One region of the Streptomyces sp. NPDC054975 genome, then DNA from elsewhere that is predicted to be linked to it. Evidence: riboswitches for the same ligand, from Rfam matches in the RefSeq annotation. Region 1 holds a riboswitch; each other region holds the start of a gene.
The links. A riboswitch is a leader RNA that binds a small molecule or an ion and turns the genes downstream of it on or off. The one in region 1 is predicted to bind cobalamin.
Positions count from the first base shown of each region.

Region 2: linked by a shared signal. The riboswitch ahead of ACWF79_RS13045 (FecCD family ABC transporter permease) and the one ahead of ACWF79_RS33000 (ribonucleoside-diphosphate reductase subunit alpha) in region 1 are both predicted to bind cobalamin.
Region 3: linked by a shared signal. The riboswitch ahead of ACWF79_RS15240 (energy-coupling factor ABC transporter permease) and the one ahead of ACWF79_RS33000 (ribonucleoside-diphosphate reductase subunit alpha) in region 1 are both predicted to bind cobalamin.

Region 1 is NZ_JBSGWV010000074.1:780-10,312, reverse strand. It holds gene ACWF79_RS33000 (ribonucleoside-diphosphate reductase subunit alpha) at 1-1,596, opposite strand, end outside; cobalamin riboswitch at 1,727-1,851, opposite strand; gene ACWF79_RS32995 (GNAT family N-acetyltransferase) at 1,904-2,407, opposite strand; gene mctP (monocarboxylate uptake permease MctP) at 2,493-4,118, opposite strand; gene ACWF79_RS32985 (DUF3311 domain-containing protein) at 4,115-4,369, opposite strand; gene ACWF79_RS32980 (GntR family transcriptional regulator) at 4,483-5,247, opposite strand; gene ACWF79_RS32975 (extracellular solute-binding protein) at 5,531-6,811, shown strand; gene ACWF79_RS32970 (carbohydrate ABC transporter permease) at 6,887-7,879, shown strand; gene ACWF79_RS32965 (carbohydrate ABC transporter permease) at 7,903-8,757, shown strand; gene ACWF79_RS32960 (glycoside hydrolase family 3 protein) at 8,767-9,533, shown strand, end outside.
Region 2 is NZ_JBSGWV010000010.1:43,853-53,385, reverse strand. It holds gene ACWF79_RS13085 (lipoate--protein ligase family protein) at 1-787, opposite strand, end outside; gene ACWF79_RS13080 (inositol monophosphatase family protein) at 911-1,747, shown strand; gene ACWF79_RS13075 (phytoene desaturase family protein) at 1,819-3,231, shown strand; gene ACWF79_RS13070 (O-acetyl-ADP-ribose deacetylase) at 3,239-3,763, shown strand; gene ACWF79_RS13065 (UbiA family prenyltransferase) at 3,796-4,698, opposite strand; gene ACWF79_RS13060 (type III polyketide synthase) at 4,705-5,862, shown strand; gene ACWF79_RS13055 (isoprenylcysteine carboxyl methyltransferase family protein) at 5,876-6,391, shown strand; gene ACWF79_RS13050 (NAD(P)/FAD-dependent oxidoreductase) at 6,388-7,419, shown strand; cobalamin riboswitch at 7,443-7,579, shown strand; gene ACWF79_RS13045 (FecCD family ABC transporter permease) at 7,677-8,789, shown strand; gene ACWF79_RS13040 (ABC transporter ATP-binding protein) at 8,789-9,533, shown strand, end outside.
Region 3 is NZ_JBSGWV010000013.1:36,441-45,973, forward strand. It holds gene ACWF79_RS15215 (TetR/AcrR family transcriptional regulator) at 1-399, opposite strand, end outside; gene ACWF79_RS15220 (hypothetical protein) at 464-601, shown strand; gene dhaK (dihydroxyacetone kinase subunit DhaK) at 729-1,721, shown strand; gene dhaL (dihydroxyacetone kinase subunit DhaL) at 1,729-2,343, shown strand; gene ACWF79_RS15235 (PTS-dependent dihydroxyacetone kinase phosphotransferase subunit DhaM) at 2,340-2,744, shown strand; cobalamin riboswitch at 2,845-3,042, shown strand; gene ACWF79_RS15240 (energy-coupling factor ABC transporter permease) at 3,072-3,773, shown strand; gene ACWF79_RS15245 (energy-coupling factor ABC transporter substrate-binding protein) at 3,770-4,111, shown strand; gene cbiQ (cobalt ECF transporter T component CbiQ) at 4,118-4,867, shown strand; gene ACWF79_RS15255 (ATP-binding cassette domain-containing protein) at 4,864-5,718, shown strand; gene ACWF79_RS15260 (nuclear transport factor 2 family protein) at 5,737-6,210, opposite strand; gene ACWF79_RS15265 (oxidoreductase) at 6,461-8,482, shown strand; gene ACWF79_RS15270 (PadR family transcriptional regulator) at 8,515-9,048, shown strand.

The DNA of each region.
Region 1 (9,533 bases):
ACGCGCCTCGGGGGAGTCGAACGGCAGCTTCAGCTGGAAGAAGACGTCCTGGAGGCCCATCGCGCCCAGGCCCACCGGGCGCCAGCGGGCGTTGGAGCGGCCGGCCTGCTCGGTCGGGTAGAAGTTGATGTCCACGACCCGGTCGAGGAAGGTGACGGCCGTACGGACGGTCTCGTCCAGCCGGTCCCAGTCGATGTCGCCGCCGGTGACGAAGGCACCCAGGTTGACCGAGCCCAGGTTGCAGACCGCCGTCTCGCCGTCGTCCGTGACCTCCAGGATCTCCGTGCAGAGGTTGGAGGAGTGGACCGTGTGGCCCGGCTCGGCGGTCTGGTTGGCCGTACGGTTCGAGGCGTCCTTGAAGGTCATCCAGCCGTTGCCGGTCTGGGCCAGGGTCCGCATCATCCGGCCGTACAGGTCACGGGCCGGCATGGTCTTGCGGGCCAGGCCCTTCGCCTCGGCGGCGCGGTACGCGGCGTCGAACTCCTCGCCCCACAGGTCGACGAGCTCGGGCACGTCCGCCGGGGAGAACAGCGACCACTCGGCGTCGGCGTTGACCCGGCGCATGAACTCGTCCGGGATCCAGTGCGCGAGGTTCAGGTTGTGCGTACGCCGGGCGTCCTCACCGGTGTTGTCCCGCAGCTCCAGGAACTCCTCGATGTCCGCGTGCCAGGTCTCCAGGTAGACCGCGGCCGCGCCCTTGCGCCGCCCGCCCTGGTTCACGGCCGCCACCGAGGCGTCCAGCGTCTTCAGGAACGGCACGATGCCGTTGGAGTGCCCGTTGGTGCCGCGGATCAGCGAACCGCGGGCGCGGACGCGGGAGTACGACAGGCCGATGCCGCCCGCGTGCTTCGAGAGGCGCGCGACCTGGTGGTACCGGTCGTAGATGGAGTCCAGCTCGTCCTGCGGGGAGTCCAGCAGGTAGCAGGAGGACATCTGAGGGTGGCGGGTGCCGGAGTTGAAGAGCGTGGGGGAGGAGGGCAGGTAGTCCAGCCGGCTCATCAGCCCGTACAGCGCGGCGACCTCGTCCAGCGCGCGGGTGGAGTCGTTCTCCGCGAGACCGCAGGCCACCCGGAGCATGAAGTGCTGCGGGGTCTCGATCACCTTGCGGGTGATCGGGTGGCGCAGGAGGTAGCGCGAGTAGAGGGTGCGCAGACCGAAGTAGCCGAAGCGGTCGTCCGCGGCGTCGTCGACGAGCGCGTCGAGGCGCTCGGCGTGCAGCGTGACGAAGTCGGCCGTGCGGTCGGCGATCAGGCCCTCGCGGTGCCCCACGGCGACCGAGGCGGAGAAGCGGACCGAGCCCTGGGAGGCGGCCTCGTCCGCGATCGTGATCGTCAGCAACCGGGCGGCGAGCCGGGAGTAGGCGGGGTCCTCGGCGATGAGACCCGCGGCCGCCTCGGTGGCCAGCTCGCGCAGCTCCGCCTCGTCCGAACCGGCGTTGCGGCCGCGCAGCGCGGCGGCGGCGACCTTGCCGGGGTCGGTGTCGGGGAGGTCGGCGGTGAGGTGGGTCAGGGTCCGCAGAAGCACGGTCCCGGGTCCGTCGCTCTCGTTACCGTCGCTCTCGATCGCTGCGGCCGGATCGGCGGGCGCGATGGTCACGTGGGGCTCTCCCTCGCTCGGCTCGGGGCCGGGCGGAGGGAGGCGGGCAGCGGCCATCCCCGTACGCAGGGCTGCGCCGCGCCGCGGCCCACTCCGCGAGGCCCGGACGTCTGTGGCACCCGGAACGGAAGGACCGGGCGCGCTGTCGGCAGGTCTTCGGACTGACCGGACGGACGAAGCCGTCAAAAGCACACCGTTGCGGGACAGTTCCGGATTCGCACCGGATTCCCCTGCGACGACAGCGAGGTCGAGCATACATGTGGGGGGCGCCGCTCGTGGCACCCCCCACATGTTGTGTCGCGTCGCGTCACAGCTCCAGGGCGTAGGTGAGCAGCGGGACTATGTCCGGTATCGGCGACCAGTCCCGTTCCGGGGTGCGTACGAATCCCATCCGCTCGTACACGCGGTGGGCGGCGGCCATTTCGGGGTCGGTCGAGAGCACGATCCGGACACAGCCGGGCAGCGCCCGGGCCCGCTCCACGCACGCCCGGACCAGTGCCTCGCCGATGCCCCGGCCGCGCGCGTCGGGGGCGACCACCAGCATCCGGAACTCGGCCTCGTCGGCCCGCGCCACGTCCGCCCAGCGCGTGCCGCCCCGCACGAAGGTGACGCCGCCGAGGATCCGGCCCGCGCCGTCGTCGGCGACGAGCACCTCGGCCTCCGCGGCCCGACCGGCGACGTCCGCGAGGACGGGCAGATAGGGGTCCTCCGCGCCGAAGAACAGCAGCCCGTCGCCCAGGTAGGTCCCCGCCGTCAGTTCGCCGAGCGTCTCGTACTCCTCGGGCCGTACCGCCCTGATCGTGATGTCCATGGCCCGAGTCTGCCCGGAGGCACGGCGAAGGGCCCGTGGATTTCCGCTCGGAAACCCCGGGCCCTTCGCGTGGTGCGCTACGGCGTCAGTGCGTGCTCGCGCCGAGCTTCGGCATCTCGGTCTCGACGCCCGGGTCGCCGGCGTCCGCCGTGTAGTCCGACGGCGAGGTCTCGTCCACGCCCTCCGGCGCCTTGACGGCCTTCAGGACGAAGGTCAGGACGACGGTGACGACGACGTTGATCACGAAGGCGGTGAGGCCGATGTAGCCGATCTCGCCGATGCCCGGGATCTCGGCGGACGAGCCGCCGAAGTGCTTCTGGGTCGGGCTGGCCACGCCGTACGCCGCCGCCGTGCCGTAGACCATGCCGACCGCCCAGCCGGCGAGCAGCGCCCAGCGGTGGAACCAGCGGGTGAACAGGCCGCCGACCAGGGCCGGGAGGGTCTGCAGGATCCAGATGCCGCCGAGCAGCTGGAAGTTGATGGCGACCGTCTTGTCCATGGTGAGGACGAAGGCCAGCGCGCCGACCTTGACCAGCAGCGACACCAGCTTGGACACCTTGGTCTCCTGCTCCGGCGTGGCGTCCGGCTTCAGGAAGTCCTTGTAGATGTTCCGGGTGAAGAGGTTGGCGGCGGCGATCGACATGATCGCGGCCGGCACCAGGGCGCCGATGCCGATGGCGGCGAAGGCCACGCCCGCGAACCAGTCCGGGAACATGGTCTCGAACAGCTGCGGGATCGCCAGCTGACCGTTGGAGACCTTGACCCCGGCGGCGATCGCCATGAAGCCGAGCAGCGCGAGCAGACCCAGCATCAGTGAGTACAGCGGCAGGATCGTGGTGTTGCGGCGGATCACGTCACGGCTGCGCGAGGAGAGCGTCGCCGTGATCGAGTGCGGGTACATGAAGAGCGCGAGCGCCGAGCCGAGCGCGAGCGTCGCGTAGCCCCACTGACCCATCTCGCCCGGCACCAGCGCGCCACGCGGCTTGTCGGTCGCCGGGTTGACCGTCGCGTACGCCTCGCCGGCCTTGGCGAAGATCTCGTCGAAGCCGCCCAGCTTGATCGGGATGTAGATGATCGCCACCGCGATGACGATGTAGATCAGGGTGTCCTTGACGAAGGCGATGAGCGCCGGGGCGCGCAGACCCGAGGAGTAGGTGTACGCGGCGAGGACACCGAAGGCGATGAGCAGCGGCAGGTCCTTGATGAACCAGTGCGTGTTCTCCCCGCCGCCCACGCCCATCACGTCCAGGACGGCCTGGATGCCGACGAGCTGGAGCGCGATGTACGGCATGGTCGCGAGGATGCCGGTGAGGGCGACCGCGAGGGACAGGCCCTTGGAGCCGAAGCGGCCGCGGACGAAGTCCGAGGTGGTGACGTACCCGTGCTTGTGCGACACCGACCAGAGGCGGGGCAGGAAGGTGAAGATCAGCGGGTAGACCAGGATCGTGTAGGGCACGGCGAAGAAGCCGGCCGCGCCTGCCGCGTAGATCGCCGCGGGGACGGCGACGAAGGTGTACGCGGTGTAGAGGTCGCCGCCCAGCAGGAACCAGGTGACCCAGGTGCCGAACGACCGCCCGCCGAGGCCCCATTCGTCGAGGCTGTTCTCGTTCTCGGCCCTGCGCCAGCGCGAGGCGAGGAAGCCCATGACCGTGACGGCCAGGAAGAAGAATATGAAGACGGCGAGTGCGACGCCGTTCACGCCGTCCTTCATCGCGACGCACCTGCCTTCCGGGCGCGCTGGTCACGCTGCCAGAGCTTGTACGCGACCATCGTCAGCGCGGTCGAGATGAGCACCCACGCCATCTGGTACCAGTAGAAGAACGGGATGCCGATGAAGGTCGGCTCGACCTTCGCGTACGAACTCACCCAGAGCATCGCCACGAACGGGGCGAACAGGCAGAGCGCCACGACGACCCGTAGGGGTGTGACGGTTGGTTGTCTTCCCTGCGACTCTTCCGACATACGGCGAACCATCCCCTCACTGATCACCTGTGTAATGCGCAGGAAATCTAGGGGACGGTTTCGCTGTATGGAACCCCCGTCCGAATAACGGACAGGGGGTGTGCGGTCTTTTGTCAGCCGTTGGGGCGCTTGAGCCTGGCAACGAACTTGTATCGATCGCCGCGGTACACCGAACGTACCCACTCGACGGGCTCGCCCTGGGCGTCCAGCGAGTGGCGGGAGAGCATCAGCATCGGCAGGCCCACGTCCGTACCGAGCAGGCCGGCCTCGCGCGGGGTGGCGAGCGAGGTCTCGATGGTCTCCTCGGCCTCGGCGAGGTGCACGTCGTACACCTCGGCGAGCGCGGTGTAGAGCGAGGTGTACTTCACCAGCGAACGGCGCAGCGCCGGGAAGCGCTTGGCCGAAAGGTGCGTGGTCTCGATCGCCATCGGCTCGCCGCTCGCCAGCCGCAGCCGCTCGATCCGCAGGACGCGCCCGCCGGGGGAGATGTCGAGCAGCCCGGCGAGGGTGTCGTCGGCGGTCACGTAGCCGATGTCGAGCAACTGGGAGGTGGGCTCCAGGCCCTGGGCGCGCATGTCCTCGGTGTAGGAGGTGAGCTGCAGCGCCTGCGAGACCTTGGGCTTGGCGACGAACGTGCCCTTGCCCTGGATCCGTTCCAGCCGGCCCTCGACGACCAGCTCCTGGAGGGCCTGGCGCACGGTGGTGCGCGAGGTGTCGAACTCGGCGGCCAGGGTGCGCTCGGGCGGGACGGGGGTGCCGGGCGGCAGGGTCTCCGTCATGTCGAGCAAATGCCGCTTCAGTCGGTAGTACTTGGGCACGCGCGCGGTGCGGGTGGCGACCCCGCCCTCTTTGTCCGTGCCGCCCGCGTCCGTGGCCATGGCCTGCCTTCCCGACTCCTGTGCTGCTGCCGTCACCGGCTCCTCCGTCTGTCGCGGCTCACATGGTGGCACGGACCGGTCACGGGTCGTCGCCCTCCCTCAGGTGTCGGTCCGATAACGGACGCGACTGCCCTTCTTATACACCCTTGACACCCCTAAAGGTCTAGGCCAAGCTCCCGGTACTGGTCTAAACCATTAAAGACCAGGTCCCAGCCCCACGAGCACTACTCGACGTATGTCTTCGCGCGGTGGGGGGGTTGCAGGCATCCCTGAGGAGGGTGGCGTGAAGCGCAAGCTCATCGCGGCGATCGGCGTCGCGGGCATCATGGTCGGCGTCGCGGCATGCGGCGGTACCGACAAGAGCGGGGACAACGCCGGCGGAGACGCCAAGGAGCTGACCGTCTGGCTGACGGTCGACGCCCAGAACAACTGGCCCGAGCTGGTCAAGGCCGCCGACGACGCGGTGACGAAGAAGCACCCGGGCATCACGATCAAGCACGAGTACTACGGCTGGCCGGACAAGAACACCAAGCTCGACGCGGTGCTCGCCACGGACAAGGCCCCGGACGTTGTCGAGATGGGCAACTCCGAGATGATCAGCTACATGGCCAAGGGTGCCTTCGCCGAGGTCGACGCCTCGAAGTTCGAGAACTCGGACAAGTGGCTCGACGCCCTCAAGGACTCGGTCACCTACAACGGCAAGACCTACGGCGTCCCCTACTACGCCGGTGGCCGCGTGGGCACCTGGCGCAAGGACATCGCCGCCGAGGCGGGCGTCAAGGCCGCCCCGAAGACCTGGACCGAGCTGACCGCCGCGCTCGACGCCATCCAGAAGAAGAAGGGCGACAAGTTCAGCGCCTGGTACCAGCCGTCGCCCGACTGGTACGCCGCGATGTCCTTCGTCTTCGACGCCGGCGGCTCCATCGCCAAGCAGGAGGGCGAGACCTGGAAGGCGAACCTCTCCTCGCCGGAGTCGGTCAAGGGCCTCAACGAGTACAAGAACATCGTCGACAAGTACATGCACGGCGACAAGACCAAGGACGAGTCCGACCGCCCGGTCGTCTTCGGCCAGGGCAACGCCGCCACGATGTTCGCCGCCGGCTGGGAGGGCGCCACCGCGGCCGACCCGAAGAGCGACAAGGTCGGCGGGCTGAAGGACAAGCTCGAGAACTTCGTGATGCCCGGCCCGTCCGGCAAGAACCTCCCGGTCTTCCTCGGCGGCTCGGACCTGGCCATCCCGGTCAAGTCCAAGGCGCAGGGCGTCGCGGCCGAGTGGATCGCCGCCTTCACCGGCGCCGAGGGCCAGAAGGGCCTCGTCGCCAAGGGCAACCTGCCCAACAACAAGGCGGACCTCGCCCCGCTGAAGGCCGACCCGGCCACGACGGTCGCGGCCACCGCCGCCGAGTCCAGCTGGTTCGTGCCGACCGCCCCGGGCTGGGGCCAGGTCGAGAAGGCCCAGATCCTCAAGACGATGCTCATCGAGATCGCCAACGGCAAGAAGTCGGTCGAGGCCGCCGCGAAGGACGCGGACGCCGCGATCGACAAGGTCATCAACACCAAGTGACCTATGGGCAGGGCCCCGTCACGACGACGGGGCCCTGCTTCCCGTACCACGAGAGGGATCGCTGAGGAGCACGGGATGAGTGCCGCAGACACAACCACCGCGAAGGTGCCGCCGGTGCGGCAATCGCCACCATCCGGCGCCGTAGCCGGTACCCCGAAGCCCGGAAGGAAGCCGACCGCGGGCGGGGGTGGGATCCCCTGGCTGCTGCTCGCGCCCTGCCTGCTCATCCTGCTCCTGGTGCTCGGCTATCCGCTCGTGCGCCTGGTCACCCTCTCCTTCCAGGTCTTCGGACAGCCCCAGCTCTGGGGCTTCCAGGAGGCCGAGTGGGCCGGCCTCGACAACTTCACCAAGATCCTCGGTGACGGTGAGTTCTGGGCCGTCGTCCTGCGCACCGTGATCTTCGCGGGCGGGGCCGTGGTCCTCACCATGGTCCTCGGCATGCTGATCGCGCTGCTGCTCCAGCGGGTCTCCGGCTGGGTCAAGATGCTCATCAACATCGCGCTCGTGGCGAGCTGGGGCATGCCCATCATCGTCGCCACCGCCATCTTCAAGTGGCTCTTCGACGCCGACTACGGCGTCCTCAACTGGCTGCTCAGCAAGATCCCGGGCGTCGACATGATCGGCCACAACTGGTTCGCCAGCGGCCCGCAGGGCCTCGCCGTCATCATGCTGCTCGTCGTCTGGGGCGCCGTGCCCTTCGTCGTCATCACCCTGAGCGCCGGGCTGACCCAGGTGCCCAAGGAGCTGGAGGAGGCCGCGCGCCTCGACGGCGCCGGAGCCTGGGGCGTCTTCCGCTTCGTCACCCTGCCGATCCTGAAGCCGATCATCGTCATGCTGACGACGCTCTCGGTCATCTGGGACATGGGTGTCTTCCCGCAGGTCTACGTGATGCGCAACGGCCACCCCGAGGCGGAGTTCCAGCTGCTCACCACGTACTCGTTCGACAAGGCGTTCGTCGTCAACGACTACGGCACCGGCTCCGCGATCGCGCTCGTCACGGTCCTGCTGCTGCTCGGCGTGGTCGCCGTGTACATGCGTCAGATGCTGAAGATCGGAGACGTGGAGTGAGCGCCGCGAACGCACCTGGCCGCGTGGCCACGAACACCGCTGCTCCCGCCCTCACCCGGCGCCGCAAGTCGAAGCTCGGCTGGAACCTGATCGGGCTCCTCGTCTTCGTGACGATCGGCTTCCCGGTCTACTGGATGGTCAACACGGCCTTCAAGCCGGCCAAGGACGCCATCGACCCGAACCCGCACTTCTTCCCCTCGGTCTTCACGCTGGAGAACTTCAAGCGTGCCCTGGAGATCGCGGACTTCTGGGGACCGGTCACCCGCAGCCTCGTCGTCTCGTCCGTGGTCGTCGTCATCGGCATCATCGTCGGCATGCTGGCGGCGCTCGCGATCTCCCGGTTCGCCTTCCGGGGCCGCAAGATCGTCATCGTCGGCATCCTCGCCGTCCAGATGGTCCCGCTCGTCGCGATGATCATCCCGGTCTTCCTGATGCTCAACGACCTGGGCCAGTACGACAAGATCAGCGGCCTGATCATCACCTACCTGACCTTCATCCTCCCCTTCACGGTGTGGACGCTGCGCGGATTCATCGTCAACATCCCCAAGGAGCTGGAGGAGGCCGCCCAGGTCGACGGCTGCACCCGCACGGGCGCGTTCATCCGGGTCGTCTTCCCGCTGCTCGCCCCCGGCATGGTCGCCACCTCCGTCTACGGCTTCATCCAGGCGTGGAACGAGTACCTGTACGCGCTGATGCTGATGAGCCAGCAGAACCAGACGGCCACCGTCTGGCTCGGCAACTTCATCACGAAGAACGGCACCGAGTACGCCCCGATGATGGCGGGCTCCACGATGATGGCCGTCCCCATCGTGATCCTCTTCCTCCTCGTCCAGCGCAAGATGGCCGCGGGCCTGACGGCCGGCGCGGTGAAGGGATAACGCCGCCTCATGACCACACTCATCAGCGCCTCGGACACCCTGACCCGTGACGCGCTCACCGTCCTGCAGCCCGGATTCCTCGGCACCACCGCGCCCGACTGGCTGCTCCGCAGGATCGGCGAGGGTCTCTCCTCCGTCGGCCTGTTCGGCCGGAACATCGCCTCTCCCGAGCAGCTCGCCGCGCTCACCGCCCAGCTGCGGGCCGAGCGGGACGACGTCCTCGTCGCCATCGACGAGGAGGGCGGCGACGTCACCCGCCTGGAGGTCCGAAACGGCTCCTCCTTCCCCGGCAACTACGCCCTCGGAGCGGTCGACGACGTCGACCTCACCCGGGCCGTCGCCGAGGAGCTCGGCCGCCGGCTCGCCGCCTGCGGCGTCGACCTCAACTGGGCGCCGTCCGCGGACGTGAACTCCAACGCCGACAACCCGGTCATCGGCGTCCGGTCCTTCGGCGCCGCCACCGACCTGGTCGCCCGGCACACCGTGGCGTACGTCGAGGGCCTCCAGGCCGTCGGCGTCGCCGCCTGCACCAAGCACTTCCCCGGACACGGCGACACCAACGTGGACTCGCACCACGCGATGCCCCGCATCGATGTGGGCCTCGACACACTCCACGCCCGTGAGCTGGTACCTTTCCGGGCCGCGATCGCCGCGGGTACCAAAGCGGTCATGAGCGCGCATATCCTGCTCTCCGCACTCGACCCCGAGCGCCCGGCGACCCTGAGCCCGCAGATCCTGACCGGTCTGCTCCGTCAGGAGTTGGGCTTCGAGGGGCT
Region 2 (9,533 bases), on a different contig from region 1:
CGTACGCCATCGTCACGTGGTGCAGGACCGCGCCCGCGCCCGCCACCACACGTTTCTGCGCCGCGCCCGCGATCTTTCCCGCCTCCGTGGCGATGTCGTTCAGGGGCTGGTACCAGGCCTTGACGCCCATGTCGCCGAGCGCGCCGAGAACCCAGTCGTCGAGATAGGCGTAGCTGTCGGCGAAGGACAGACCCTGAACCAGGGCGTCGGGGACGGAGAGCGAGTACGTGATGGTGTTGCCGGGCTCGATGAACATCGCCCCGCCGCCGCTGATCCGGCGCACCACCTCGATGCCGTGCCGCTCGGCCGCCTCCGGGTCCACCTCGTTGCGCAGGGACTGGAAGCTGCCGATGACCACGGCCGGCGCGCCCCACTCCCAGACCCGCAGCGTCGGCGGGCGGCGGCCCGCCGCGACCTCGGCGGTGAGGACCTCGTCCAGGGCCATGTGCAGGGCCGGGGACTGCGGCGGCTCGTGAATCAGCTGCCAGTCGTAGTCCGTCCAGTCCGTGGCGTGCGCGAGCGCCCGGCGGACGGCCACCCCGATGCCCTCCGTCGTGAGCCCGTACATCTCCGTGCCCGGGGGCAGCGCCGCGTCGATCCGGGCCGCGAGCCCCGACGCGTCGGTGTCGACGGGCGCGCCCTCCAAGGCGCGGTCGATGGCGAGGATCGCCTCGTCCGGCTCCAGGAAGAAGTCGCCCGCCACCCGGACCTCCGCCAGGACGCCGTCGCGCGTCTCCAGGTCGACGACCACCAGCTTTCCGCCGGGAACCTTGTACTCGCCGTGCACGGGCCCTCCCTCTCACCCCTCTGCCCTGTAAGGGGTGAACCGGTCCAAAGCGTACTCCGTGGGCAAACGGAGGGTGACAAGGTCGGCGCTCTGGTTGTCAGACCGCCGTGCTTAGCTGGACGCATGATCGATGACTTCCTTGACCACGTCCTCGCCGGCGGTACGACCGAGGTGGAGGAGGCGGTCCGCAAGGCGGCCGCGACCGAGATCACGCCACGCTTCCGGCAGCTCGCCGTGCACGAGATCGTCGAGAAGAACGGCCCGCACGACCTGGTGACCATCGCCGACCAGGCCGCCGAGGCCCACCTCACCGCGTCCCTGACGGCACTGCTCCCGGGCTCCGTCGTCGTCGGCGAGGAGTCCGTCCACGCCGACCCCGCGGTCTACGAGGCGCTCCAGGGCGACGCCCCGGTCTGGATCGTCGACCCGGTCGACGGCACCCGCCAGTTCGTGGGCGGCGAGCCCGGCTTCTGCACCCTCGTCGCCCTCGCCCGGCGCGGCGAGGTGCTCGCCTCCTGGACGTACGCACCGGTCCTCGACGAGATGGCGATCGCGGTGCGCGGCCGAGGGGCCACGCTCAACGGCGCGCCGATCCGGTCCGGCGCACCGGCCCCCGGAGCGGTGCTCGACGTCGCCACCTCCCACCCCGACTACACCACCGAGGACCAGAAGCGCGCCCTGCTCGGTCTCGACGTCGACGGCGTACGGCCCCGCCCCTGCGGCTCCGCCGGCCTGGAGTACCTCGCCGTGGCCCGGGGCGAGCTCGACGGCACCGCCTTCTCCTGGGAGTACGCGTGGGACCACGCCGCGGGTCTTCTTTTGGTGACCGAGGCGGGTGGCGCGCACACGACGCTCGCGGGCGAGCCGTTCCGCATCACCGGAGGCAACGCGCTGCCGTTCACGGCGGCACGGGACCAGGCCACCGCCGAGCGGATCCGGACACTGCTGCGGGGGCTGTGATCCCCGCTCGCCCGCCGGAATATCCTGGGACCCTTGGCCATCGGCTGACGAAGGAGTCCAAGGTGCCGTCGATGCTCGATGCCGTCGTCGTGGGGGCAGGGCCCAACGGACTGACCGCCGCGGTGGAGCTGGCCCGCCGGGGCTTCTCCGTGGCCGTGTTCGAAGCCATGCCGACCGTGGGGGGCGGCGCCAGGACCGAGGAGCTGACCCTCCCCGGCTTCCGCCACGACCCCTGTTCCGCCGTGCACCCGCTCGGGATCGGTTCGCCCGCCTTCTCGACGATGCCGCTCGACCGGTACGGCCTGGAGTGGCTGCACCCCCGCCTGCCCATGGCCCACCCGTGGGACGACGGCACCGCCGCCGTGCTCTCCCGGTCCGTCGCCGAGACCGCCGCCTCCCTCGGCGCGCGCGACGCCGGCACGTACCGCCGCCTGGTCGCCCCGTACCTCGGCAAGTGGTCCACCCTGACGCGGGACTTCATGTCCCTGCCGCTCTCCGCGCTGCCCCGGGACCCGGTCACGCTGGCCCGGTTCGGCCTCGACGGTCTGCGGCCGTCGACCTGGCTCACCCGCCGCTTCCAGGACGAGAAGGCACGCGCCCTGTTCTCCGGCCTCGTCGGCCATGTCATCGCCCCGCTCGACGGGTTCGCGACGTCGGCGGTCGGCCTGGTCTTCGCGCTCGCCGCGCACGAGGGCGGCTGGCCGATGCCCCGGGGCGGTTCGCAGTCCATCTCGGACGCCCTCGCCGCGTATCTGAAGGACCTCGGCGGCGCGGTCCACACCGACTACGAGGTCAAGCGTCTCGACGACCTGCCGCCGGCCCGCGCGTACGTCTTCGACACCTCGCCGACCGCCCTCGCCCGGATCGCCGGCTTCGGCGGGTACTACGACCACTACCGGTACGGCGCCGCCGCCTTCAAGATCGACTACGCCCTCGACGGGCCCGTGCCCTGGACGTCGGAGGCCGCGCGCGAGGCCGGGACCGTCCAGGTCGGGGCCACCAGTGGCGAGATCGGCACCGCCCTGAGCCAGGCCTCCTCCGGCACGGCCCCCCGGACACCGTTCCTCATCACCGCCCAGCCCAGCCTCGTCGACCCCGGCCGCGCGCCCGAGGGCAAGCACGTCTTCTGGGCGTACGGCCATGTGCCGAACGGCTGGGAAGGCGACCTCACGGACGCCATCGAGCGGCAGATCGAGCGCTTCGCGCCCGGCTTCCGCGACCGCGTCCTGGCCCGCGCGACCGCAGGACCGGCCGAACTCGCCGCCCGCAACGCCAACTACGTGGGCGGCGACATCGCCTGCGGCGCGGCCCGCGGCCTCCAGCTGCTGCTGCGCCCCAAGCTCTCCCTCTTCCCGTACTCGACCCCGCACCCCGCCGTGTTCCTCTGCTCCTCAGCGACGCCGCCGGGTCCGGGCGTGCACGGCATGTCCGGGCACAACGCGGCGAAGGCGGTCTGGCGCAGGCTCCGGGCGGCCGGGCGATGATGGCCGCATGACCACACGACCGGTGATCGAGCTCGTCCTCGGCGACCTCACGGACCAGCACGCCGACGCCCTCGTCAACGCGGCGAACTCCTCCCTGCTCGGCGGAGGCGGCGTCGACGGCGCGATCCACCGCCGGGGCGGCCCGGAGATCCTGGCCGAGTGCCGCGCACTCCGGGCCGGTCACTACGGCAAGGGCCTGCGGACCGGCCAGGCGGTCGCCACCACCGCGGGCCGGCTCGACGCGCGCTGGGTGATCCACACCGTGGGCCCGGTCTGGTCCCGCGAGGAGGACCGCTCGGAGCAACTGGCCTCCTGCTACCGCGAGTCGCTCCGCGTGGCCGACGAACTGGGCGCGCGGACCGTCGCCTTCCCGGCCATCTCCACCGGGATCTACGGCTGGCCCATGGACGACGGCGCCCGCATCGCGGTGGAGACCGTACGGAGCACGGAGACCGCCGTCGAGGAGGTCAGGTTCGTCCTCTTCGACGACGAGGCGTACCGGGCGTTCGTCCGGCAGGTCCCTTCCTCGTAGCGCGAGGTCGGTCGCGCGCAGCGGCCAGGCGGTCAGACGATGACGGAGCCGCGGGCCAGGAGCTGGGCGACCGCCAGGCCCGCCACCACGAGGGCGGCCCGGAACGGCCATCGGCCGACCTCGGGCCACCGCGGGACGGTACCGGCGACGGCGGCGCACACCGCTGCGCCGGCGCACACCCACCCCGCCGGCCCCGCCGCCCCGGGCGGCCCCAGCGTCACGACCGCGACCGCGGCCACCATCGTGATCAGCGCGATCCAGCGACAGGCCACGGGACCGAGGCGCTGCGGCAGACCCCGCACGCCCGTCGCGAGATCGTCCGCGATGTCGGGCAGCGCGTTCACCCAGTGGGCGCCGACGCCGAGCAGGGCGCTCGTGGTGACGGCCCACCAGGCGGGCCAGGCGTGCGTCGGCGCGCCGAGCGTGACGAAGGCGGGCAGGGACGCGAACCCGACGGCGTACGGCACGGGCGAGAACACCGTGCCCTTCAGGACGAGGTTGTACGCCCACCCGCCGACGACCACACCCGCCAGGTGAACAAGCGCGGCCGCCACGCCGCCGAGCAGGGAGAGCGGCACGCAGACGAGGAGCGCCGCGCCGGCGGCCAGAGCGGCCGTCCGTGGTCGCAGAGCGCCGGCCGCGAGCGGTTTGTCGCGGCGGCCGCTGACGGCGTCCCGGTCCGCGTCCACCGCGTCGTTGCACCACCCGACCGACAACTGACCGGCCAGCACCGCCGCCCCGACCGCCACGGCGCCCCCCGCTCCGCGCCCCGACACGGCCGCCAGCGCGGTGACGAAGACGGTCACCGCGAGCGTCGGCTCCGGGTGGCAGGAACGCAGCAGAGCCGTGAGCCGGTGTGTCGCTCGCACCGGAACGGCAGCGGGGTATAGAGACACGGGTGCAAGGTAGTCGGGCCACCGGTCGTGAGGAGACATCCCGGAATGCGTGTCCCCACAGTCCCCCGGTTCGCTCCCGAGACGCTCCCCGCCGCACACGCGGGCGACGACGTCGCCGCCCCGACCGACCCGGACGCCCGCGAGAGCGTCGTGGCCGCAGTCCGTACGGCCCTGCCCGAGCACCGGTACGACCAGAGCGAGCTCACGGAGCTGATCGGTGACCTCTGCCTCGCCCCGGGAGCGGACCGCGCCCTGCTGCGGCGGCTGCACGGCGCCTCCGGCGTGCGGACCCGGCACCTCGCCCTCCCGCTCGACCGGTACGCCGCCATGCGGGACTTCGGCGAGGCCAACGCCGCGTGGATGGCCGCCGGCCTGGAACTCGGTGAACGGGCACTGGCGTCCGCGCTCGAAGCCGCCGGGCTCTCTCCCTCGGACGTCGACCTCCTGGTGTGCACGTCCATCACCGGAATCGCCGCGCCGTCGCTCGACGCCCGGCTCGCGTCACGCATGGGCATGCGGCCGGACGTCAAGCGGATCCCCGTCTTCGGTCTCGGATGCGTGGCGGGAGCCGCCGGTCTCGCCCGGCTCCACGACTACCTGCGCGGCCATCGCGGCGACGTGGCCGTGCTGCTCAGCGTGGAACTGTGCTCGCTCACCCTGCAGCAGCGCGACGACTCACCGGCCAACCTCGTCGCCGGTGCCCTCTTCGGCGACGGCGCGGCGGCGGTCGTCGCGCACACCGCTCACGCGGACGACCGCCGGCCCGGCCGGCCGACGGTGGTGGCCACCCGCAGCCTCCTCTACCCGGACACCGAGCACCTGCTGGGCTGGGCGATCGGGGCGGGAGGGTTCCGCCCGGTGGTGGACGCGGGCATCCCCGACGTCGTCACGGCCCGGATCGGGCCGGACCTCCGGGCCTTCCTCACCGCCCATGGCCTGGTCCCCGACGACATCGGGGTCTGGCTCTGCCATCCCGGGGGCCCGCGGATCCTCACGGCCGTGGCCCACACCTTGGACCTCCCGGAGAGAGCCCTCGACTCCGCCCGCCGGGCCTTGGCCGCCTCGGGGAACATGTCCTCCGCCTCGGTGCTGCGGATCCTGGAGGACGTCACCACCGGCCACCCTCCGCCGCCGGGTTCGTGGGGGCTGATGATGGCGATGGGCCCCGGCTTCTGTGTCGAGTTCGTCCTGCTGCGCTGGTGAGGAAGCCCCGATCATGCTCTGGTACACCCTGCTCCTGGCGGCCGTCGCCGCGGAACGCCTCGTCGAACTCGTCGTCGCGCGACGCAACGCGGCCTGGACCTTCGCCCGTCTCGGAGTCGAGTACGGCCGTGGTCACTACCCGGTCATGGTGGCCCTGCACACGGCTCTCCTCGCGAGCTGTCTGATCGAGCCCTGGCTGACGGACCGGCCGTTCCTGCCGCTTCTCGGCTGGACCATGGTGGCCGTCGTCGTCCTGGCCCAGGCGCTGCGCTGGTGGTGCGTCATGACCCTGGGGCCGTACTGGAACACGCGTGTCATCGTCGTCCCGGGCGCGCGTCTCGTGCAGGCCGGGCCCTACCGCTTCGCGCGCCACCCGAACTACGTCGCGGTCGTCGCCGAGATCGCGGCGCTGCCCCTGGTGCACTCCGCGTGGCTGACCGCCGTCGTGTTCACCGTGGCCAACGCCCTGTTGCTCGCCGTCCGCGTCCGGTGCGAGAACGCCGCCCTGGGCCGGGCGATCGCGGCGTGACCCGCACGCACGACCTGCTGATCGCGGGCGGCGGTCCGGCGGGACTGGCCACCGCGCTCCACGCCGTGCGGGCGGGGTTCGACGTCGTGGTGGCGGAACCGCGCGCGATGCCCGTCGACAAGGCCTGCGGGGAGGGGCTGATGCCCGGGGCCGTCAGGGAACTGCGCGCGTTGGGACTGGACGTGCCCGGCCGGCCGATCGCCGGCATCCGTTACCGGCAGGGCCCGCACCACGCCCAGGCCGAGTTCCGGCACGGCTCCGGCCTGGGAGTGCGGCGCACCGCCCTGCACGCAGCCCTGCACACGGCCGTCCTCGCCGCCGGAGTTCCCGTCCTGCCGCTGCGCGTGCGGGACGTGCGCCAGGACGCCGAGGGCGTCCTGGACAGCGCCACGGGAGTGCGCGCCGACTGGCTGGTCGCCGCCGACGGGCTGCACTCGCCGGTGCGGCGTTCGCTCGGCCTCGGGGTGCCCGACGCGGGCACCCCGCGTTACGGGCTCCGCCGGCACTACGCCGTGGCGCCGCCTTCCCCGTACGTCGAGGTCCATTGGGGGCCTTACGGTGAGGCGTACGTGACCCCGCTCGGACCACAGCTCCTGGGCGTCGCGCTCCTGACCTCCCGTCGCGCCCCGTTCGACGAGCAGCTGACCGGCTTTCCCGAACTCGCCGCCACACTGCCCCGGCAGGCCGCGGTCGGCGATGTGCGCGGTGCGGGTCCCCTCCGCCAGAAGGTACGTACACGCGTCCACGGGCGCGTCCTGCTCGTGGGCGACGCCGCCGGATACGTCGACGCGCTGACCGGCGAGGGTGTCTCCCTGGCTCTCGCCGGTGCCAGGGTGCTGATCGACCAGCTGCGCCGCGGCTCGCCCGGGGCGTACGAGGCCGCGTGGCAGCAAGCGACCTTCCGGCACAGGCTGCTGACCGACTGCCTGGTGCGGGCTCGCCAACAGCCCTGGCTGGCAGAGAGGATCGTGCCGGCCGCGGCCCGGCTTCCCTTCGTCTTCACCCTCGCGGTGAACGCTCTCGCCTGATGGCGGCGCACCGCCGGGAGCGCGATAAGCTGCCAACGCCCCGCGGGGGAAGTCCGGTCGAAGTCCGGCGCTGACCCGCAACGGTAGGCGGAGTGACGAACCTGTACGCAGGTCCGCGCACCCGTGAGCCCGATTACCCGCGGCGGTGAAGGCTCCTGACAGCTCGCCGTGGACTGCGAGAGGGCGCTGCGCCGGACGTACCGCGTCGTCGGCTGCTCCCTGACGTGTGGCACGGCCCAAGGCGAAGGCGACCCGCCGTGGCCCTACCCGTCGAACAGAGCGGCATCGCCGCGCCGCCGGACGCCCCTCGCACGGGAACCGGGCCTGCCCCGCCACGGCGCGTCCCCCTGCCGCCTCTTCTCGTCGCCCTGTGCGCCGCGCTGGTGCTCTCCCTCGCCTGCGGGGCGGGGATCGGGGCTTCGGGTCTCTCCTGGGGCGAGGTGCTCCATCACCTCCGGGCCGGGCTGACGGGTGGAGCGATCACCCCCGACGAGGTGTCGGCGTACACCATCGTCTGGGAACTGCGCTTCCCACGCGCCCTGTTGGCCGCGGTCGTCGGCGCGGGACTCTCGGCCGTCGGGGTCGCCGTGCAGGCGATGGTCCGCAACGCGCTCGCCGATCCGTTCGTCCTCGGCATCTCGTCGGGCGCCGCTGTCGGAGCCAACGCCGTCCTGCTCTTCGGCGCGCTGGGCGCGCTCGGCATCTGGGCGCTGTCCACGGCCGCGTTCCTCTCCGCGCTCCTCGCCATGGTGCTGGTGTACGCGATCGCCCGCACCGCTCGCGGTCTGACCCCGATGCGGCTGGTCCTCACGGGCAGCGCGATGTACTACGGCTTCTCGGCCGTCACCACGTTCATGGTCTTCGCGGCCGAGCACGGCGAGGCCGCCCGCTCCGCGATGATGTGGATGCTCGGCAGCCTCGGCGGGGCCGACTGGGCCTCCCTGCCCATCGCCGCGGGCGCCGTGCTCGCCGGCCTCGTCCGCCTCGCGCTGTCGGCACGCCGACTGAACGCGCTCGCCATGGGCGACGAGACGGCGGCCGCCCTGGGCGTGGACGCGGGGTGGCTGCGCAAGGAGCTCTTCGTGGTCTCCGCGGCCGTCACCGGCGCCGTGGTCGCCGTCAGCGGTGCCATCGGCTTCGTCGGGCTGATGGTTCCCCACGGCGTACGCATGCTGGTCGGCGCCGACCACCGGCGGGTGCTGGCCGTCGCACCTCTCGTGGGCGCGGTGCTGATGATCTGGGTGGACATCCTCTCCCGCGTCGTGATGGCACCGACGGAACTTCCCGTGGGCGTGCTCACCGCGGTGATCGGCGTGCCGTGCTTCGTCCTGCTGATGAGACACCGGTCGTACAGCTTCGGAGGCTCCTGATGAGGATCGACATCGACGACCTGACCGTGGCGCTCGCGGGCGCGAAGCTCGTGGAGGACGTCACTCTGCGGGCGGGCGAAGGCGAGCTCGTCGGGCTGGTCGGACCCAACGGCAGCGGGAAGTCCAGCCTGCTGCGGTGCGTCTACCGGGCGCTGCGCCCGACGGCCGGCACGGTCCGGCTGGACGGGCAGGATCTGCACGCCATGAGCGCGCGGGAGGGCGCCCGGCGCCTGGCCGCCCTTCCCCAGGAGTCCGTCGCCGAGTTCGACTTCACGGTCACCGAGGTCGTGGCGATGGGGCGGTTGCCGCACCAGAGCGCGGCCGCCCGCACCACGGCCGAGGACCGGCAGACGTGCGAGGCCGCGTTGGCACGGGTCGGCGCAGGCCACCTCGCCGACCGCGGCTTCCTCACGCTCTCGGGCGGGGAGAAGCAACGGGTCCTGATCGCCCGCGCCCTGGCCCAGCAACCGCAGGTGCTCGTCCTCGACGAACCCACCAACCACCTCGACATCGCCCAGCAGTTGGAGGTGCTGTCCCTGGTACGGGACAGCCGGATCACGGTGCTCACCGCACTCCACGACCTCAACCTCGCCGCCGTCCACTGCGACCTGCTGTACGTGATCCAGCGCGGCCGGATCGTCGCCTCCGGCGCTCCGCACGAGGTACTGACACCCGAACTGCTGGCCGGGGTCTTCGGCGTACGGGCGCACCGCGTGCCGCACCCCGAATCCGGGGCCCCGCAAC
Region 3 (9,533 bases), on a different contig from region 1:
CGCGATCTGCTCCCGCAGCCGGCGGTAGCGCTCGGTGAAGAACTCGTGCCCCGGGTGGTCCGGGTCGGCGGAGGCCGCCGCGATGTCCAGGAACAGTTTGACAAGCCCGGGCGTGGCGGCATTCTCCGCCAGCAACTCCGTGCGCCACAGCACCGTCTCCGGGCCGTACGCCTCGGCGGCGGAGGTGTCACGGGCTTCGATCACCGCGGCGAGCAGGGCTTCCCGGCTGCCGAAGTGGTGCAGCACCCCCGCGTCGGTCAACCCCACCCGCTGGGCGATGTCGCGCACCGACACCCCCCTGCTGCCCGCCTCGGCGTAGGCCGCCAGGGCGGCGTCGAGGATCTGCTGCCGCTTGGCGGCGGTCTTGGCGTAAGGCCCCCGGGACCCTCGTGTGCTCACTCAGGCACTCTAGCCCTCACCGACCCTAAAACCTTGACGCGCCACGTTTTCAGGGAAGCGACCGGTGCCCGAGCAGGTCCCGGCGGACCGGGCTTGTCACCTTCTCCCGGCCTTCACCGTCACCCGAGGCCGCATCGCCGGCATCCGGATCGTCGTCGACCCGGCCAAACTCGCCTCGATCCCTCTGCGCGCCCCGGTCTGAGCCGGTGTCACACGGCGGCGAGGCCCCGGCCACAGCACCACCCCGGGCGCCCAGGACACGTGACCTTGAGGGCCGCAAGCTCGATACTGCCGTAGGCCCCACCGCCAGGCTCTCAAGGAGAAAGCCCATGAGAATGCTGATCAACGTTCCGGAGACCGTCGTCGCCGACGCGCTGCGGGGCATGGCCGCCGCGCACCCCGAACTCACCGTCGATGTCGAGAACCGTGTCGTGCTGCGGAGGGACGCGCCCATCGCCGGGAAGGTGGCTCTGGTGTCCGGGGGCGGGTCCGGGCACGAGCCGTTGCACGGGGGGTTCGTGGGCCCCGGGATGCTGGCCGCCGCGTGTCCCGGGGAGGTGTTCACCTCGCCGGTGCCCGATCAGATGGTGCGGGCCGCCGCCGCGGTCGACAGCGGGGCCGGGGTGCTGTTCGTCGTCAAGAACTACACCGGTGACGTGCTCAACTTCGAGATGGCGGCCGAGCTCGCCGAGGACGAGGGCATCCAGGTCGCCAAGGTGCTGGTCGACGACGACGTGGCGGTGACGGACAGCCTGTACACGGCCGGGCGGCGGGGCACGGGGGCGACGCTCTTCGTGGAGAAGATCGCGGGAGCCGCCGCCGAGGAGGGGGCGCCGCTGGAGCGGGTGGAGGCGATCGCGCGGCGGGTGAACGAGCGGTCGCGGAGTCTCGGCGTGGCACTGAGCGCGTGCACCACGCCCGCGAAGGGCAGCCCCACCTTCGACCTCCCGGAAGGTGAGCTTGAGTTGGGGGTCGGAATCCATGGCGAGCCGGGGCGGGAGCGGCGCGCGATGATGACCTCGCGCGAGATCGCGGACTTCGCCGTCGACGCCGTACTGGAAGACCTGCGGCCGTCCGGGCCGGTCCTCGCCCTGGTGAACGGGATGGGGGCCACGCCCCTGCTCGAACTCTACGGATTCAACGCCGAGGTGCAGCGGGTGCTGACCGAGCGCGGGGTGCCCGTCGCCCGCACGCTCGTCGGGAACTACGTCACCTCGCTGGACATGGCAGGCTGCTCGGTGACGCTCTGCGAGGCCGACGAGGAGATGCTGCGGCTCTGGGACGCGCCCGTGCAGACGGCCGCGCTGCGCTGGGGCCGGTGAGAGAGGGATGTCCGAAGTGAACGAGCTCGACGCCGCGTTCTTCCGCCGCTGGCTGGCCACGGCAACGGCCGCCGTCGACCGTGAGGCCGAGCACCTCACGGAACTCGACTCGGCGATCGGCGACGCGGACCACGGCGCCAACCTGAAGCGGGGGTTCGCCGCCGTGACGGAGGTGCTGGACAAGGAGCCGCCCGCGACGCCGGGAGCCGTACTCACCGTCGCCGGACGGCAGTTGATCTCCACCGTGGGCGGCGCGTCCGGCCCGCTGTACGGGACGCTGCTGCGCCGCACCGGCAAGGCACTCGGCGAGGCGGAGTCCGTGACGCGGCAGGACCTGGCGTCGGCGCTGGCCGCCGGGGTCGAGGCCGTCGGCCGGCTCGGCGGGGCCCAGGTCGGCGACAAGACGATGCTGGACGCGCTCGTGCCCGCGGCGGAGGCGCTCGGCGACTCCTTCGCCGCCGCCCGGGACGCGGCCGAGCGCGGCGCCCTCGCGACCGTACCCCTCCAGGCACGCAAGGGCAGGGCGAGCTATCTGGGTGAGCGTTCCATCGGGCACCAGGACCCCGGCGCGACGTCGTCGGCGCTGCTGATCGCCGCGCTCGCGGAGGTGGCCGCCGCATGACCGGCCAGGTGGGCATCGTGCTGGTCTCGCACAGCGCGGCCGTGGCCGACGCCGTCGCCGCCCTGGCCCAGGGGCTCGCGGGCGGCGGGGCGACCGCGCCGGTCGCCGCCGCCGGAGGCGCTCCCGACGGGGGTCTGGGCACCAGCTCCGAGCGGATCGTGGAAGCAGCGAAGGCGGTCGACGGCGGTGCCGGGGTGGCCCTCCTCGTCGACCTCGGCAGCGCCGTCCTGACGGTCAAGGCGCTCCTCGCCGAGGGTGACGAACTGCCGGAGGGGGCGCGCCTCGTGGACGCCCCGTTCGTCGAGGGCGCGGTCGCCGCGCTCGTCACGGCGAGCGCCGGCGGGGACCTGGACGCGGTGACGGCAGCGGCGCAGGAGGCGTACACGTACCGGAAGGAGTGAGCGCGCACGAGAGGGGACGGGGGCGGGCGGGGGGCGCGCGGGAGATCCGTCACACACCGTCCGGGAGCGCACCCGTGTTGTGATGTAGCTGGTCAACCCACTAATGTCACAGCGCCTTGGTGTACGGGAAACCGGTGCGGTACCGGTGCGGCCCTCGCCACTGTGATCGGGAAGTCCGGCTCCATCCCCCTGGGGGGAAGCCACTGGACCGCCGCGGGAGACCGCGGCGGTGTGGGAAGGCGGAGCCGCGGCGGCATGACCCGTCAGCCAGGAGACCGGCCAAGGTGCGTTGTCCATCCACGAGGTGCTGGAGAGGGTCTCCCAACCATGCATATAGCCGAGGGGTATCTGCCCCCTGTGCACGCGGCCGCCTGGGGCGTCGCGTCCGCTCCCTTCGTCGTCCACGGCGTCCGCGCGCTGACCCGCGAGGTCAAGGCCAACCCCGAGTCCACCCTGCTGCTGGGCGCGTCCGGCGCGTTCACGTTCGTCCTGTCCGCTCTCAAGATCCCGTCCGTGACGGGCAGTTGCTCGCACCCGACCGGTACGGGCCTGGGCGCGATCCTGTTCCGTCCGCCGGTGATGGCGGTCCTCGGCACGATCACGCTGCTGTTCCAGGCGCTGCTGCTCGCGCACGGCGGGCTCACCACGCTCGGCGCCAATGTGTTCTCGATGGCGATCGTCGGGCCGTGGGCCGGATTCGGTACGTACTGGCTGCTGCGCCGCTTCGACGTGCCGCTCATGGTGAGTGTGTTCTTCGGCGCGTTCGTCGCCGACCTGTCGACGTACTGCGTGACCAGCGTCCAGCTCGCGCTGGCCTTCCCCGACCCGGGCAGCGGTGTGGCCGGGGCGCTCGCCAAGTTCGGCGGGATCTTCGCCGTGACGCAGCTGCCGCTCGCGGTCAGCGAGGGTCTGCTGACCGTGCTCGTCATGCGGCTGCTCACCCAGTCCAGCAAGGGGGATCTGACCCGGCTCGGGATTCTGCTCCCGTCCCGTAAGAAGGCCGACACCGCGGAGGCGAGCGCCCGATGAGCCGGAACGCGAAGATCAACTCCCTGATTCTGCTCGTCGTCGCGGCTCTGGCGGTGCTGCCGCTGGTCCTGGGCCTCGGCGACCACAAGGAGGAACCGTTCACCGGAGCCGACGGCGAGGCGGAGGCGGCGATCACGGAGATCGCTCCCGACTACGAACCGTGGTTCAGCCCGCTCTACGAGCCCGCCTCCGGTGAGATCGAGTCGGCCCTCTTCGCCCTTCAGGCGGCACTCGGCGCCGGCGTGCTGGCGTACTACTTCGGCGTGCACAGGGGCCGCAAGCAGGGCGAGGCCCGGGCCGAGGCGAAGGCGCTGCAGTCGGCGTCGGACGACACGTAACCGCCGGTGCTGCCGATCGACGCGGCGGCGCACAGCAGTCGCTGGCGCCGCCGTCATCCGTGCGAGAAGGCCGTGCTCGGCTTCGGCCTGACGCTGTGCGCGGTCTGTCTGCCGCCGTGGCCCGGTGCCGTTCTGGTCGCGGCGGCCACCCTGGTCGTCCTTCTCGGTCCGGCGGGGGTGCCGGGGCGTCAGCTGTGGCGCGCGTTCCGTATCCCACTGGGCTTCTGTGTGACCGGGGCGATCCCGCTGCTGTTCGAGGTGGGAGGGGACCGGGGACTCGTCGTGCTCGCGCAGGACGGGCCGGTCCACGCCGGTGAGCTGCTGCTGCGGACGTCGTCCGCGTCCCTGGGCGTGCTGCTGTTCGCCTTCACCACGCCCGTGTCCGATGTCCTGCCGCGCCTGGTGCGGGCCGGGGTCCCGGCGCCCGTGGTGGATGTGGCGTTGGTGATGTACCGGATCAGCTTTCTTCTTCTGGATGCGATATCCAAAATCCGACAGGCGCAGGCGGCCCGGCTGGGGCTGACCACGCGGGCGGCGACCTGGCGTTCGCTCGCCGGGCTCGGCGCCACGGCGTTCGTCCGCGCCTTCGACCGGGCGCAGCGTCTGCAGACCGGGCTGGCGGGGCGGGGGTACGACGGGACGCTGCGGGTCCTGGTGCCCGAGGCCGCGATCTCGGGCCGCTTCCTCGCCTCGACGGCGGGCCTGCTCGCCGGGCTCGTCGCCCTCACTCTCGTACTGGAAAGGTCCCTGCCGTGAGCCCCGCACCCCCTGTCGTGGAACTGCTGAAGGCCACGTTCGCCTACGAGGACGGGCCGGTGGTCCTGGACGGCATCGACTTCGCCGTCCCGGAGGGCCGGGCGCTGGCCCTGCTCGGCCGCAACGGCGGCGGCAAGACGACGCTGCTGCGGCTGCTCAGCGGGGGCCTGCGCTGCGACAGCGGGGTCCTGCGGCTCGACGGCACGGAGGTGTCGTACGACCGGAAGGGGCTGACCCGTCTGCGGACGACCGTGCAGCTGGTCGTCCAGGACCCGGACGACCAGCTGTTCGCGGCGTCGGTCGGGCAGGACGTGTCGTTCGGGCCGATGAACCTGGGTCTGCCGGAGGAGGAGGTACGACTCCGGGTCCGCGAGGCCCTTGAGGCGCTGGACATCGTCGCGCTGGAGGACCGGCCGACGCATCTGCTGTCGTACGGCCAGCGGAAGCGGGCGGCGATCGCCGGGGCGGTGGCGATGCGCCCCCGGGTCCTCATCATGGACGAGCCGACGGCGGGGCTCGACCCGCACGGCCAGGAGCGCCTTCTTGAGGTGCTCGGCCGGTTGCGGGACGCGGGCACGACGGTCGTGATGGCGACCCACGACGTCGACCTGGCCCTGCGCTGGGCGGACGAGGCGGCGGTTCTCACCCCGGACGGGCTGCGGACGGGACCGATCGAGACCCTGCTCGCCGACGACGCCCTCCTCGACGCGGCCCGCCTGCGCCGCCCCTGGGGCATGGCGGTGACCCGCCTCCTACGCGCCCACGGCCTCCTCGCCCCAGAGACGCCCGGCCCACGCACCGCGGAGGACCTGACGGCGTGGACTGCCCACTCCCGCCAGGGGCAGACCTGATGGCCCCGGGGGGCGGGCTCACTGCTTGTCAGCTGGTTCAAGCCGCTCGGTCGGTCCGGCGAAGGCCAGAAACAAGGAACGGGAACTGAGCAGCCACACTCCGTCGACCTTGACGAACGTGTCCTCATAGTGGCCCACCTGTGTAGGGGCCCGTGGGGGCACGAAGCCGTCCGTGTATCCATCGACACGGTAGGTCGTGAAGTAAGTGGTCGCCGTCGCTGTGGCCTCGGAGGTGACGGTGACCAGGATGTTCGTGCATATCCGGCGCGAGAGCCGGTCCGCGGGCCGACCGGCGAAATACGACCGCAGCGCGTCACGGCCCTGAATCCGGCGGTCACCTTCCGCCCACTCCCAGACCCCGTCATCCGTGAACAGTTCAGCCACCTCACCCGGATTGCCGAGGTCCAGCTTGTGGACGAACTCGACGATGAGGCGCTCGCAAGCTCGCTCAGCAACCAGACGGTCCGTGGGATCAAGGGCTTCCGCAGTCATCCACCTGTCCTATCAGCGTGGCCAGAGGCACCGCGACAGCTTTCTGATCTGACGCGCGCACACACGCAGTGACCGGTCCGTCGAACGACGACGCACCCGCCCCCTCAGGCACCCCCCGCCCGCACGGCAGGCCCGGCGGTGCTTCGCAACGTCGCGCAGATCACGCTCGTGCCGTTATGCAACTTGTTGCACAACGGTGTGGGAGTCGTCTACAACAGTCATGACGACCCTGCGCGAGGAGGCGCCCCCCATGACCCCGACCCCGTACCCGCACCTGCTGAGCCCGCTCGACCTCGGGTTCACCACCCTGGCCAACCGGGTGCTCATGGGCTCCATGCACGTCGGTCTCGAAGAGACCGAGAACGGGTTCGAGCGCATGGCCGCCTTCTACGCCGAGCGCGCCCGCGGTGGCGTCGGGCTCATCGTGACCGGCGGGATCGCCCCCAACGAGGCCGGCCGGCCCTGGGACGGCGGGGCCAAGCTGACCACGGAGGAGGAGGTCGCCGAGCACCGGCTCATCACCGACGCCGTGCACGCCGAGGGCGGGCGGATCGCGATGCAGATCCTGCACTTCGGCCGGTACGCCTACCACCCCGGGCTCGTCGCCCCCAGCGCGATCCAGGCGCCGATCAGCCCCTTCGTACCCAACGAGCTGACCGACGCCGAGGTCGAGCAGACCGTCGAGGACTACGCGCGCTGCGCCGAGCTCGCCAAGGCCGCCGGGTACGACGGCATCGAGGTCATGGGCTCCGAGGGCTACCTCATCAACGAGTTCATCGCGGCCGCCACCAACCACCGCACGGACCGCTGGGGCGGCAGCTACGCGAACCGGGTGCGCTTCCCGCTGGAGATCGTCCGCCGGATCCGCGAGCAGGTCGGCGAGAACTTCATCGTCATCTACCGTCTCTCGATGCTGGACCTGGTCCCGGGCGGCTCGACCCTGGAGGAGGTCGTCTCCCTCGCCAAGGAGATCGAGGCGGCCGGCGCGACCATCATCAACACCGGCATCGGCTGGCACGAGGCCCGGATCCCGACGATCGCGACCTCCGTGCCGCGCGGCGCCTACACCTGGGTCACGAAGAAGCTGATGGGCTCGGTCTCCATCCCGCTGGTCACCAGCAACCGCATCAACACCCCCGAGGTCGCCGAGCAGATCCTCGCCGAGGGCCGCGCCGACATCGTCTCCATGGCCCGCCCGTTCCTCGCCGACCCCGACTTCGTCGCCAAGGCCGCCGCGGACCGCGCCGACACCATCAACACCTGCATCGGCTGCAACCAGGCCTGCCTGGACCACACCTTCAGCCTGAAGATCACCTCCTGTCTGGTGAACCCGCGCGCCTGCCACGAGACGGAACTGGTCCTCTCCCCCACCCGGCTCGCCAAGCGGATCGCCGTGGTCGGCGCGGGCCCCGCCGGTCTCGCCTTCTCCGTCTCCGCCGCCGAACGCGGCCACTCCGTCACCCTGTTCGACGCGGCGAGCGAGATCGGCGGTCAGCTGAACATCGCCAAGCGCGTACCGGGCAAGGAGGAGTTCGACGAGACGCTCCGCTACTTCCGCGTCCAGCTCGACGCGCGGGGGGTCGAGGTCAGGCTGAACACCCCGGTCGCAGCCACCGACCTGGACGGCTACGACGAGGTCGTCGTCGCCACCGGCGTCACCCCCCGCACCCCGGAGATCGAGGGCGTCGACCACCCGAGCGTCGTCAGCTACCTCGACGTCCTGCGCGACGGCGCGCCGGTCGGCGAGCGGGTCGCGATCATCGGCGCCGGCGGCATCGGTTTCGACGTGGCCGAGTTCCTGACCGACGGCGGCGAGGGCGCGAGCCAGGACCCGGAGACGTACTTCAAGCAGTGGGGCGTCGACACCTCGTACGAGGGCCGGGGCGGACTGCGCGCCCCCGAGCGGCCCCGGCCGCCGCGCCAGGTCCATCTGCTCCAGCGCAAGACCACCAAGGTCGGCGCCGGTCTCGGCAAGACCACCGGCTGGATCCACCGCGCGGAGATGAAGCACCGGGGCGTCACCATGGTCGCCGGCGCGTCGTACGAGCGGATCGACGACGAGGGCCTGCACCTCACCATCGACGGGGAGCCGCAGACCGTCCCGGTCGACACGATCGTCCTGTGCACCGGTCAGGAGCCGCGCCGCGGCCTGTACGAGGAGCTGATCGCTGCGGGCCGTACGGCGCACCTCATCGGCGGCGCGGACGTGGCCGCGGAACTGGACGCCAAGCGCGCGATCGACCAGGGCACGCGGCTGGCCGCGACCCTGTGATCGCGCCGGGGCCCCGAACCTAGGATGCGTGCATGTCCCTCCCGCACGCGATCCTCACGGCGCTGCTCGAGAAGCCGTCCTCCGGTCTTGAGCTGACGCGCCGCTTCGACCGGTCGATCGGCTACTTCTGGTCGGCCACGCACCAGCAGATCTATCGCGAGCTGGGCAAGCTGGAGCAGGCCGGGCACATCCGCGCCCTGCCTGCTCCGGTGCCGGCGCGTGGCCAGAAGAAGGAGTACGAGGTGCTGCCCGCGGGCCGCACCGAGCTGGCCGACTGGGTCGCCCGCACCGAGGACCCCAAACCGCTGCGTTCCTCCCTGCTGCTACGGATGCGGGCGGCGGCGGTCGTCGGTGCGCCGGGCATGCGGGAGGAGCTGTGCCGCCATCTCGCCCTGCACCAAGGCCAGTTGGAGGAATACCGGGCGATCGAGGAACGCGACTTCCCTCCGGAACGCCGCGAGACCGAACCGGACCGCCTCCGCCACCTCGTCCTGCGCGGCGGCATCGACCTGGAGCGCTTCTGGGTGGAGTGGCTGACGCACGCGCTCGCGGAACTGGACCGATAGGGCGGTAGACCGCTGGACCGCTAGCGACGGGCCCGGCGCCTGCGCAGGACATACGCGCCGGCCAGGAGCGATACGGCGGCAAGACCGAGCCCGAGTCCGGTTTCGAAGCTTGTGGGGCCGTAGCTTCCACCGGCGCCGCCCTGCGCCCCGCGCGAAGGCAGCACCGTGCCGGTCGGGGGCGCAGGGGTCGGGGTCGGGGGCACGGGGGTCGGCGTCGGAGGCACAGGGGTCAGGGTCGGGGTCGGAGGCACCGGGGTCGGCGTGGGAGGCACCGGGGTCGGGGTCGGAGGCACCGGGGTCGGGGTCGGAGGCACAGAGGTGGGCGTCACAGGCGCCAACGTGGGCTCCGGGAACATCGCCCTTGGGTCCAGGGGCAGCACGGTGGCCGCGCTTCTCCGGGGAAGCCACTCACAGGCGATGTTGTCGTCCGTACCCCGATCCTCGTCGAGGCGGTGCGGGTCACTCGGGTCCCTGTCGAACTCCGC